DNA from 3 places in the Anoxybacillus sp. P3H1B genome. Region 1 is predicted to be linked to each of the others. Evidence: riboswitches for the same ligand, from Rfam matches in the RefSeq annotation. Region 1 holds a riboswitch; each other region holds the start of a gene.
The links. Region 1 has a riboswitch for S-adenosylmethionine ahead of AT864_RS04215 (hypothetical protein). Riboswitches for the same ligand answer to the same signal wherever they lie in the genome.

Region 1 (4,216 bases):
TACTGGAAACCTCAATAGTCTACTAAAAAAGAAATCATTAGGTAGAGGTTCAACAGGAAGAACAACCCCTAACAGCCTTGAAGAACAGTTAGCCATGAAGGAAGTATTATCAAATCCACTTGCTGGAGCTAGGGAGGTAGTTCCAAGAAGTAAAATGAATGATAAAAGATGGCTGGGTTCAGAAGGATGGGTAAAAATGCAAAGAATTATTAAGACTTCCAAAGGAAATATCAATATTCACTTTAATTACAATATCAAAACGGGAAAATTTGATGACTTTAAATTTAAGTGATAGGAGTGAATAATGTTTGAAGGTTAGATGTATTACAGATGATGGCTATTTATTTAGTCCAAGAAAGGTAAGAGAAGGTTATAATCAAAAAACCACCTATAACGGAATAGAAGTTAATAGAGATTATAATGTCTATGGAATATTATTTTATGAAGATGGGTTAAGATATCTTTTATTTGACGATTACGAAACTCCTTATTGGTATCCGGCAGAATTATTTGAAGTTATTGAAAATAAAATACCTGAAACATGGTATTACAAGTTTTATGGATATGACGAGGAAGGGATTTCTGCAATCTGGGGGTATGATGAATTAGTGCATTCCGAGAAGCATTTTGATGGATTAAGTGAGCAAGAGCCAGAAGAAATAGAATTATTTCTAAAGATAAAAAAAGAAATGTATAATTAGATTGAATTTTTTGGTGGTTATCGCGATGATAACCATCATATTTGTTTTTGAAGATATGATGGCGATAACGACTAAACGGTATGGGCGAACAGGAAACCAAATACGGTGACGAACCAAAACGGCGATCCGTTCTATTATGTCACCAACTACCGCGGCGATGTCGTCAGCATTGTCGACGAAAACGGCGCGACGGTCGCGAATTATAGCTATGATCCATGGGGAAAAGTACTTTCGGTTTCGGAAAATGCGGCAGTGACTGGACAGCCAATAGGATATGCAAGAGGGCATCAAACGGGAGGGATTCCGACAAATGTTGTTGAAGATGTAATGAAGAACGGCACTTCAAGAACAGTCATTAGAAACAGTGCAATTAGAATTATTTACAAACATAATGGTGTTAGAGTTGCCGCTGAAGAACGAGGGAAAATCGTGATAGCTCCCATGCGATACTATTAGTGAAAGAGTAGGGTTCAGCGAATATTAGGAGGCAATGAAATGAGAAGGGATTATTATGAAAGAATTGAAAGAGCCGTCAAGTATATTCATGATCATTATGACGAGCCTATTCATCTTGATACATTAGCCAACGTTTCCCATTTTTCGAAATATCATTTTAATCGTATCTTCACTTCGATTGTTGGAATGACACCGATGTCTTATGTGAAAAAAATTCGTCTGCAAAAGTCGGTGTATTACTTAACTGAAACGACTAAATCTATCTTGGAAATCTCCAATCTCTGTGGTTTTGGCTCCGTTTCAAATTTTAATGCTGCTTTTAAACAACATTTTCACATGGTTCCCAGTGACGTAAGAAAAAAACATCAAAATCGCAATATTTCATTAGATATAAGCAAGAATCAAGAAGAATGGTCTGCTCCGATCCGTTATACTTACGCTAACCATCATTTATTAAGGAGAATATGGAGCATGAATATAATGATTAAAGAGCTTCCTGACTATGAAGTGGCTTTTGTTAGGCATGTGGGTAGTTATTTAGAAACGTATTATGCATGGAATCAATTAAACGAATGGGCAAACCGAAACGGATTGTATCCGCCAGAGCACGATTTTATTGGCATCTCATTGGATGATCCACTTGTTGTAGAAGAATTTGCTTGCCGCTATGATGCGTGTGTGACGCTGCCGACCGGTTTCAAGGGAGATGAAGATCCCGATATTCAATATAAAACAATACCTGGCGGATTATATGCCTTATATCAGTTTTACGATACGATTGATAAATTAGCGATTGCGTATCAAAGTTTATTTGGACAGTGGTTGCCAAATAGTGAGTATGATGCGGATGATAGGCCGTGCCTGGAATTTTGTATGAATAATCCAGAAACAGATCCGGAAGGAAAGTGTAAAGTTCATTTATATGTCCCTATAAAAGAAAGGGGATCATCTAGCGGGGGCTAGGAATAGGACGAATGATCTGGCGACGATGGTCGATCGTAATGAAGAAGTCCTTGTTATTTCGATGTTATGAATCCTGGTTTTTGGAAATTAAAAAATGGTTGTCATTTCCATAAAATAATGGTAGCATAGGAATAACTGAATAAGTCTTATCAAGAGTGAACGAGAGATCGGGCTCAATGACTTCACAGCAACCTGCGCTTGACGCAAGGTGCTCCTACCCGCAAAGCGCTTCGCTTTGAATGATAAGGACGGCTTCAAGCTCTTTTCGCGTCATTCATGGCGGAAAGAGCTTTTTATTTTGGCAGAGCCGTTTGTGACCATTCTTATTGAGAAAGGGGCGAGCATGATGAGTGAAACGATCCGCAGGTACATGGCGTGCCATATGAAAGCTGCTTCATTCGCTTTACATGTTGCCAGCGGTGTAAAACGTCAGCTTTGTCAATGGGATTCTACAGCGATTTTTTACATTGATCACCATACGAACTTTTTTCTATTGTATGGGCAAGCATTTGGAAAACCGTTTCAACTGTTACTTACGTTGGCGGAAGTGGAAGTGTTCAAAGCAGAAGAGCCCTATGCGCTCGATCGTTACATTTGGCGGGAGCTAAGAGAGCAAGGGCTGCCGGTCGGGCAGATTGATTAAAAACGTTAGAAAAGAAAAAGGAGAGGGAGCTATGGAAGTCGAAATAGATGAGCATGCCGGTATTCGAGGAAAAGACATGGAAACAAATGTCAGCGGAATGAGATTGACTCAGCGAAATGGGCGGTTCTTGTCTCCTAAATGGCATGTCGCTATGCTCATTGATCCTTTCGAAACCTTTACCTTAGTGAGAGGGAGTGAAACAAGAAAAAGGACGGTTGCCATCGCTTAGGGTACCGCTCATGAGGAAAAACGGTAGGGCCTTTATTTTTTCTTCGGCACGAGCAGCAAATGGCCGGAATTCTCAAATCGGTAAAGTAAAAAGAGAAAAACAAGCGTCCCGATGTAAAGCGGGACCTTGTTTGGGATTTTCATGTTACGATCTTTGATTAGAGGGAACGATCGATATGATCTATTATTTTGTTGTTAATAAAATCTCGGGAAACGGAAAAGGGCTGAAAGTTTGGAAAAAGGTTGAAAAGCTGCTTCAAGAGAAGCAGGTAAATTATCAAGTTCGTTTTACAGAACGTCCAAAACATGCGGTAGAAATAGTGAAGGAGTTTTCTTCTGAAGCATGCAATGCGGTTGTCGCCGTTGGCGGCGATGGCACAATCCACGATGTGGCAAACGGGCTCATTCATTCGAATATACCTTTAGGGATTATTCCGGCAGGGTCAGGAAATGATTTAGCAAGGGCTCTTGATATACCGATGGACTATAAAAGGGCGTTGGAACGTATTTTAAGAGGAAAGAAAAGAAAAATGGACGTTGGAAAAATTGGCGAAGAATACTGCATGACTGTAACGGGAATCGGATTTGACGGCAAAGTGGCCGAGATCAACAATGCTGCTAAATATAAAGATTTATTAAATCTCGTTAGGTTAGGCGATCTTTCCTATGGATTGAGCGTTTTGCATGCTTTATTCCAATATCGTCCCGTCCGCATTCAATTAAAAATTGACGGGGAGGTTCAATCTTTTTCAAATGCATGGTTCATTGCCATTGCTAATACTCCGAATTACGGCGGAGGGATTAAAATATGTCCGGATGCTTGTTACTATGACGGATTTTTTGACATTTGTATCGTACATAGCGTCACAAAATGGGAGCTGTTACGCACGTTTCCAAAAGCGTATAAAGGAAAGCATGTTTCACATCCAAGTGTCACCATGATCAAAGGAAAACAGGTAGAAATTATCGCTGAACCGCCGATAATTGTCCAAAGCGATGGCGAGATTCTCACGAAAACTCCAGTGAATGTAACGATTCAGAAGGAGGCGTTGCTAATTATGTGACCCTCCCGCAGGCAAAAAAGCTGTTCAAGCAATTTATTTTCATCTAAGGAACGCTTTGTGGGCAAATGAATAGGTTCACTGGCGTTTCTTGTTCGAGAGAAGAAGCAGGAAGCTCATTCTGTTTTTTAGTAGCATACTAGATCATATCAGCACTGGGGAAA
Region 2 (4,216 bases), on a different contig from region 1:
TGACTCCGGGATGATCCCAGTCCTCTGTTTGATAGACAAGAAGGGCTTCCTTTTGTTTATCGGGCACGTATAGCTCTTGAACTTCCATCACGCCGTATACGTGGCCGTTGTGGACAAGCTTTACCGTTTCGCCGACGGAAAGCTCAGCTGCTTTTTGTTCACTCACAGCAAGCGTAATCGGAATGCTCCAAACGATGCCATTAGCAAGGCGCATCGTTTTCACAACAGATTCGTAGTCTTCCTTTCCTAAAAATCCTGTTAGCGGGCTGTATGCGCCGGTACCGATAAGTTCAAGATCGCTTAATTCTGCATTGGACAGCTCAATTTTTTTCGTCACAGAGTGGAATGGATATTCCGGGTTCCAACGATTGATTAATGTACCGCCATGTGGGATGCTTAAGCTCATTTTCATTCCTCCTAAAATATAGTAAGTAGGGCCGCTATGGTTAGCAAGCGTTGTTAATGATTGATATCGCTTGTGTTTATAAAAGCGATAGGATAACTGTGATTTAATGTTAAATTCCTTCGCCATGTTCGTGCAAAGAGCGCTTTTCTTCTGTCGCTGTTTTTTTGAGACTGATGATTCCTAAGGTGGACAGAAAGACGCTAAAAATAGCAATAAACGTGTAAATATCGCTGTCCAGCAGTAATTTCACAAGACTATAAGCGATAACAAGAGAAAAAATAGGTGAAACAACCCAAACCTTTAACAGCTGAATAACAATTCGTTTTTGCCAAATGTACGTTCCTGTTTTGGCTGTTCCGATTCCGATAATAGCGGATGTGGTAATCTGCGTTAATGGAACTGGCAGACCGAAAAGGGAAGAAAGAATAACAAGGATGGCTCCTGTTCCTGAGATCGCGCATCCTTCAAACGGAGAAAAATGAATAATTTTTTTCCCGTTCGTTTCAAGCACGCGCCCGCCCAGTAAAACGGCTCCTAATGCTACAAATAAGCCGCCAAAAAAAGTGCCGGAATTCACTGAGATCAAATTGGCGCCGACGAGAGGGCCGACAGCGTTGGCCACGTTGTTCATTCCAGCTGAAAAAGCTTCAAAAAAGCCAGTCACAATTAACAAGGACATCAGGCTTTTTTTCCACATGCCCTGTTCAATGTAGGGATGTTTTTCTTTAAGCCGCAAAAACCATTTTCCAACGATAAAGGTAAAAGTAAAGGCGATGACTGGAATGATGATCCAAATGGAAACAATAAATAGAAGTTTAGAAAGATATAACGTTTGATAAGCCATGCCGGCACCGACGACAGCACCAACCGTAATTTCGCTTGTTGATAGTGGAATTCCTATCATGTTGGCCGCAAATAAGGAAATAGTCGAAGCTGCTAGAATAATCGTGACAATTTTAATCGTTAAAATGGACGAAGGGATGATGCCAGAACCAATTGTTTTCACGACTTCTCCTCCGCCAAGACTCCCTAGAAAAACACCGAGACCACAAAGAAGGAGGGCGATGGATTTCCGCTGAATGGCTCCTGAGCCATAGGCTACTCCCATCGCTGCGGCTGCTCCGCTAGCTCCGATATTCATGGCGAAAAAGAAGGAGACGGCAAAAGCAACGGCTAAAAGCATGTATGCCCCTCCTTATGATTCATGGAGGCCGCATTCGACTTTTCCGCGTCCAGCCCATCTGCCTGAACGCAAATCATTTGCATCAAGCGCAGGAGATGTGCACGGCTCACAGCCAATGCTTGGGTAGCCTTTATCATGAAGCTCGTTGTATGGCAGCTGATGTTTATAGACATAGTTCCATACGTCTTTCCAAGTCCAGTGAATCAGCGGACATATTTTAATAGATTGAAATTTTGGGTCTTTATTCAGAAATTCCACATGTCTCCGTGTGGAAGACTGCTCACGGCGCAATCCAGAAATCCAGGCTGGCACACCTGTCAAGACTTCGCGCAGCGGGATAATTTTGCGAATTTCACAGCAGCGATTTGGCTCCTGCACCCATAGTTGCTCTCCCATTTGTTCTGCCTGCTCTTCTAGCGATAGGCGCGGCTTTTTCATTACAATGCGAAGCGAAGGATATTTTTTTTGAACTTTTTCAATCGTTTCGTATGTTTCGCGAAAATGGAGACCCGTATCGAGAAAAACAACGGTTGCGTCCGGTTTAACTTTAGAGATTAGATCGATTAAGACGATGCCCTCAATACCGAAGCTACAGGCATAAACAACCTCATCTCCATAATGCTCATAAACCCATCGAATAACATCTAAGGCTCCTTTTGTTTCATTGTCAATTGAGAAGAATGGCATTTCTCCATTCCATGTGTCATAAGTCAGCAAGGTTGTTTCCTCCTTCATTTGGTGGTAAAAAAAGACAGTTTTCACCTTGCTCTGTACGATAGAAGGGAAAACCGCCTCTAGTTTGTCTAGTCAGCGCGCCTTATTATTTAATTCTTATCTTTTCGTTTTTTTCAAGTTGAATCACTTTGCCGTCTTGGATCACAAGCGTGATCGTGCCAAATTTCATTGACTGCAGCATTTCTTGTATTCTAGTAAAAATGGCAGCGATTTGCTGTTCATTTCCCATTGCGATTCCTCCTTAGTGTCAATAAATAAAAAAGCTTTCCATTTCGGAAAGACAAAGGAGGCTGCCTATTTCACCTTATCTCCCAAAATGGTTCCCATTTGGATGGACGTAGCACCTTGCTTCATGAATTTGAAGTAGGTTGCCGGGGTTCATTGGGCCAGTTCCCTCCCCCACTCTTGATAAGTATGTAATTGACTAAAATTTTAACATAATTCGAATAAATGTCAACCCGAGTTTTTCGATAGGAATTTATTTTTTCATTTTAACATTATTTGTCGAGAAGTCTCCTATCTCTTAATGAAGTGCTGGTCGGGGAGGTTCATTCATGTGATGGGGAATATAGAATGAAAAGGGATAACATCATATAGATCGTTATGAAAATGGGAAAAGATAGGAAGGGAGAAGAGGGGGAGGCCATTTTTCAAAATGGTTCCATTTTACTTCCCGCGATTAGCTGCGATCTTTGTTTGCTAAGCGGGATCTGCGGGAGAATATGCCTAAAAGAATGACAGACAACGACCATTTGGACATTGTCTGTCACCTAAAAAGCTGACGAGGCGCCTTTTTATAGAAAAAACGGAGCAGGCGCGGACACCGCTTCCAGCATGGAAAAGCCTCTATCTTGTTTCGTTATCGTTTGCGTAAATTTCCAAGCTCTTCGACAATGGCTTGCATTTCATTAGGGCTGAAGGAGCTTTTTCTCATGACCATTTCATAAAGATCTCTTAACTCCTCATATAGCGTTTCGTCAAAATGGGATGACTTCATCACATCAAAGTTGAGAACCTTCAGCTTTTCCTTTATTTTTTCAATCATGTATTCCATATTTTCAAGAGATTTTTGCGATAAATCCAAAAGTCTCATCCTTTCTGAATTTGATGGATAGAGTCATTGTACCATATGGAAGGAATGAAAGAATATACATGTATACTGTTATTTTGTTTATAATGGATAGCGAAGGGAGATGTGTTGTGATGATTAAAGTGTTATTTGTTTGTCTTGGGAATATTTGCCGATCACCAATGGCTGAAGCCATTTTTCGCGACTTGGTCAAAAAAGAAGGGCTTGAAGATCAAATTATGATCGATTCGGCGGGAACGGGGAATTGGCATATCGGCAATCCGCCTCATGAAGGAACGCAAAGCATTTTAACAAAGAAGGGAATTGATTTTTCAGGAATTCGGGCAAGACAAATTGGCGAAGAGGATTTGCGGATGTTTGACTATATTATTGCGATGGATGTCGAAAACATGGAGGATTTAAAGCGCTTGGCTGGATATAATAAAGCTGGCTTTGTTGGCCGTTTACTTGATTTTGTTCCAGACAGCGATATAGCTGATGTACCGGATCCTTATTATACAGGTAATTTTACCGAAGTGTACGAGCTAATCCAAAAGGGCTGCCGGCATTTGCTTGAAGCGATTAAAAAAGAACAAGGAATATAATCAACCAAAGGGGGAGGAGAAGATGAAAATCGCAAGAAACATCATGATCGGAGCGGTTATTGGTGCAGCTGTTTCGCTGCTTGATCGAGAAACGAGGCATTCGCTGAAAGAGGTATGGGGGCAACGGGGCAAGCTGATTCGCCAGCTGCCAGAGCGAATCCATGAATGCCGCGAGAGTATAGGACAGCTTGCGGAAGACGTAGTCTATACAGCGGAAA
Region 3 (4,216 bases), on a different contig from region 1:
GGATAGCGGAGCGGCAGAAAGTGTAGCACAATGGATTGTCGCAAAGCTTGGCATGAAGCGAACGGTTTTGGCGGTTGTAATTGCCTGCGCCGTACTGACATACGGCGGTGTCAGCCTATTTGTCGTAGCGTTTTCCGTTTATCCGATGGCTGTCAGTTTATTTAAACAAGCGAATTTGCCGCGGCGTTTTATTCCGGGGGCATTAGCGTTTGGGTCCGTGACGTTTTCGATGACATCAGCTGGTTCGCCGGAAATTCAAAACTGGATTCCCATTGAGTATTTAAAAACATCGCCGTATGCAGGTTGGGAAGTTAGCATCATTGTCTCCATTTTCATGGCGATTTTCGGGTATTGGTGGTTAAAGCGCATGGTGATGAAAGCGGTTGCAAAAGGAGAGAAATTTGTAGCAAGAGAGGGAGATCCACTGGACGGTACAAGGGAATTGCCGCCTCCTATTTTGGGGTTTATTCCGCTTCTTGTCGTGTTGGTAATTGCTTTTGTTTTCCATCATTCGTTGCAGCAATCGGCATTAATCGTGGCGCTTCTTGGCGGAGTCATTGCGGTATATGCTCTCAATCGCCGCTATTTCCAAAACTTTAGCGGGGCTGTTTCTGAGGGAACTTTAGGCGCATTGATCGCGCTTGGAAATACGGCGGCCGTCGTCGGTTTTGGCGGTGTGGCGAAAGCCGTTCCAGCGTTTACGGATGCCGTGCACGCGATTACCAGTATTCCAGGCAGTCCATTAATTGGCAGCGCTATTGCTGTCAGTGTCATCGCTGGCCTAACCGGCTCGTCATCAGGAGGTCAGGCTATTGCTCTTCCGTTGCTCGCTCCGCATTATTTGGATATGGGAGTCCATCCTGAAGCGCTGCATCGGGTGGTCGCGATTTCGTCAGGAGCTTTGGATTCTTTGCCGCATAATGGCTATGTCGTGACAACGATTCGAGCGATTTGCGGTGAAACGCACCGCGAGGCATATGGCGCGGTTGGGGCTTTAACGGTTATTGTACCTGCTCTTGGGACGATTCTTGCGATTATTCTTTTCTCATTAGGACTAGGGATATGAACGAGGAGGAATGAAAAATGGTAGACGATCAAGTATTGTTCATAACAGGAGCGGCGCAAGGAATCGGCTTTGAAATCGCCAAATGCTTTGCTGAGCATGGCACGAAAGTCGTTCTTAGTGATATCAATGAAAGGGCTGTCCAAAAAGCAGCCGAATCGTTATGTGCACAAGGCTGGGATGCATGGGGACTGAAGTGTGATGTAACAAAAGAAGAGGAAATCAAACAAATGTTGGCTCAAACTGTTTCTCGTTATGGCCGGATTGACATTTTAGTGAATAACGCTGGGCTGCAGCATGTGGCGCCGATTGAAGAATTTCCTTCCGAATCGTTTGAAAAACTGATTCGCGTCATGCTTATTGCGCCGTTTTTGGCGATAAAGCATGTATTTCCCATCATGAAGCAGCAGCGTTATGGCCGGATTATCAATATGGCCTCGATTAACGGTTTGGTCGGCTTTGCCGGCAAAGCGGCGTATAATAGCGCGAAACATGGGGTCATTGGCCTAACCAAAGTAGCTGCTCTAGAAGGAGCCGCTCATGGTATTACAGTGAACGCTTTATGCCCGGGATATGTCGATACGCCGCTTGTACGCAACCAGCTGGCCGATTTGGCCGCAACACGCCGCGTGCCGCTTGAGCATGTATTAGAGGAAGTCATTTATCCGCTTGTGCCGCAGCAGCGCCTGCTGTCAACGAAAGAAGTGGCCGATTATGCGCTCTTTTTAGCAAGCGAAAAAGCAAAGGGAATTACCGGGCAGGCCGTTGTGATCGATGGAGGATATACCGCGCAGTAAAAAAAAGCTTGCAAATTATCAGAAAATCATGTAAATTGATAGAAAATCAGAAAATTCCATATCGTCGTTCATTCTTATCAAGAGAAGCGGAGGGAACTGGCCCAGTGAAGCTTCAGCAACCAGCCGATATCGGTCAGGTGCTAAATCCAGCGAATTGGTTTCAATTCGAAAGATAAGAAGAAGCGCTTTTGTTGATCTGTAAAAGTCTTCTTCTTAAAGAAGGCTTTTTTTATTGGAGGAAAGGAAGGAGAAAAAAGGATGGAAAAAGTAGAAACCTTACTGGCGCAGATTGGCAACAGAAGCGAGAAGCTGACAGGAACCGTCAATCCGCCTGTCTATTTTTCCACCGCTTATCGCCATGAGGGAATTGGTCAATCAACAGGATTTGATTACATCCGTACCGGAAACCCGACGCGCAAAATTGTAGAAGAAGCCATTGCTAAACTGGAGGGAGGAGATCAAGGGTATGCATTCAGTTCGGGAATGGCGGCGATTCAGACGGTGCTTTCCCTGTTTGAAAGCGGTGATGAATTTTTAGTGTCTGCCGATTTATATGGAGGAACGTATCGGCTATTTGAAAGAGGCTGGAGAAAGTACGGCTTAGCGTTTCATTATGTTGACTTTCGCGACATACAATTAGTGGAGAAATCGATTTCGAAAAACACAAAGGCGATTTTTTTAGAAACGCCGACAAACCCGCTTATGCAGGAGACAGACATCGACGAGGTGGCGAAACTGGCCAAACGCCACGGGCTGCTTTTGATTGTGGATAATACGTTTTATACGCCTGTGATCCAGCAGCCGATTCGCCACGGAGCGGATCTCGTCATCCATAGCGCAACAAAATATTTAGGAGGTCATAATGATGTGCTCGCTGGTCTCGTCGTCGCAAAGGGTGAGCCTCTTTGTCAACGGCTGGCCGAGTATCACAACGCAATCGGCGCGGTCCTGTCGCCATTTGATTCATGGCTGTTGATTCGCGGCATGAAAACACTGGCGCTGCGAATGAGGCAACATGAAGAAAATGCGCGGAGAATCAGCGAATTTTTGGCATCACACGAAGCGGTCACGGATGTGCTGTATCCAAGAAGAGGAGGCATGCTGTCCTTTCGCCTGCGTGAAGAGCGGTGGGTCAACCGCTTTTTGCAAAGCTTAAACGTCATTACATTCGCTGAAAGCTTAGGAGGAGTTGAAAGTTTTATTACATACCCGGCGACGCAAACGCATGCCGATATCCCTGAAGAGATTCGGATTGCCAATGGGGTATGCAACCGCTTATTGCGCTTTTCTGTAGGCATTGAGCATGTGGAGGATTTAATCGCTGATTTGTCGCAGGCCTTGGAAAATATGAAAGAGGTGTAGCGCAATGGAAAAATCATTTTCATTTCAAACCAACTTATTGCATAACAAATGGAAAGTGGATGAGCAGACAGGAGCGGTCAGCGTGCCCATTCAGCACGCTTCGACGTTCCATCAAGCGGATTTTGATGTGTTTGGAAAGTATGATTATAGCCGATCTGGAAATCCGACGCGCGAGGCGCTTGAAGAGACGATAGCGGAGCTGGAAGGAGGAATCCGCGGCTTTGCCTTCTCTTCGGGAATGGCGGCGATTTCGACCGCGTTTTTGTTGCTTTCCAAAGGGGATCATGTGCTCGTGACCGAAGATGTATACGGCGGAACGTACCGAATGATTACCGAAGTATTAAGCCGTTTTGGCATCGAGTACACGTTTGTCGATATGACGGATTTGCATGCAGTCGCTTCCCACATCCGGCCAAATACAAAAGTGATTTATGTAGAAACCCCTTCCAACCCGCTATTAAAAATTACGGATATTCGCGGCATTGTGAAGCTGGCAAAAGCGAACGGTTGTTTAACCTTTTTAGACAATACGTTTATGACTCCGGCATTGCAGCGGCCGCTTGAGCTCGGCGTCGATGTTGTGTTGCATAGCGCGACAAAATTTTTATCAGGACATAGCGATGTGGTGGCCGGGTTAGCGGTTGTCAAAGATCGCGGGCTGGCCGAGCGGCTGTATAAGCTGCAAAATGCCTTTGGCGCCATATTGGGAGTGCAAGATGCTTGGCTCGTTCTGCGCGGCTTAAAAACCCTTCACGTCCGTTTACAGCAATCAAGCCAATCGGCGCTGAAAATCGCTTCGTTTTTAGCGAAGCACCCAAAGGTAGAGGAAGTGTACTATCCAGGACTTTCTTATCATCCGGGACATTCGGTACAACGGTACCAAGCAGAGGGATTTGGCGCGGTGCTTTCGTTTCGCTTAGCAGATGAAGCGGCCGTCCGTACGTTTGTCAAGCATGTCCAAATTCCGGTGTTTGCCGTCAGCTTAGGAGCGGTC

Region 2: another riboswitch for S-adenosylmethionine. It lies ahead of AT864_RS17435 (YezD family protein); the one in region 1 lies ahead of AT864_RS04215 (hypothetical protein).
Region 3: another riboswitch for S-adenosylmethionine. It lies ahead of AT864_RS08825 (methionine biosynthesis PLP-dependent protein); the one in region 1 lies ahead of AT864_RS04215 (hypothetical protein).

The regions. Positions count from the first base shown of each region.
Region 1 is NZ_LPUG01000011.1:7,428-11,643, forward strand. Features, by position in the region: gene AT864_RS17465 (RHS repeat-associated core domain-containing protein) at 1-292, shown strand, start outside; gene AT864_RS04200 (hypothetical protein) at 309-701, shown strand; gene AT864_RS04205 (hypothetical protein) at 807-1,157, shown strand; gene AT864_RS17470 (GyrI-like domain-containing protein) at 1,197-2,120, shown strand; SAM riboswitch class I at 2,264-2,369, shown strand; gene AT864_RS04215 (hypothetical protein) at 2,419-2,763, shown strand; gene AT864_RS04220 (hypothetical protein) at 2,795-2,992, shown strand; gene AT864_RS04225 (diacylglycerol kinase family protein) at 3,168-4,055, shown strand.
Region 2 is NZ_LPUG01000010.1:57,317-61,532, forward strand. Features, by position in the region: gene sat (sulfate adenylyltransferase) at 1-406, opposite strand, end outside; gene AT864_RS03820 (inorganic phosphate transporter) at 516-1,589, opposite strand; gene AT864_RS03825 (phosphoadenylyl-sulfate reductase) at 1,602-2,306, opposite strand; gene AT864_RS17435 (YezD family protein) at 2,410-2,553, opposite strand; SAM riboswitch class I at 2,626-2,739, opposite strand; gene AT864_RS03830 (DUF1128 domain-containing protein) at 3,184-3,408, opposite strand; gene AT864_RS03835 (low molecular weight protein-tyrosine-phosphatase) at 3,528-3,998, shown strand; gene AT864_RS03840 (YtxH domain-containing protein) at 4,021-4,216, shown strand, end outside.
Region 3 is NZ_LPUG01000012.1:304,663-308,878, forward strand. Features, by position in the region: gene AT864_RS08815 (GntP family permease) at 1-1,066, shown strand, start outside; gene AT864_RS08820 (3-hydroxybutyrate dehydrogenase) at 1,084-1,860, shown strand; SAM riboswitch class I at 1,932-2,039, shown strand; gene AT864_RS08825 (methionine biosynthesis PLP-dependent protein) at 2,119-3,222, shown strand; gene metC (cystathionine beta-lyase) at 3,227-4,216, shown strand, end outside.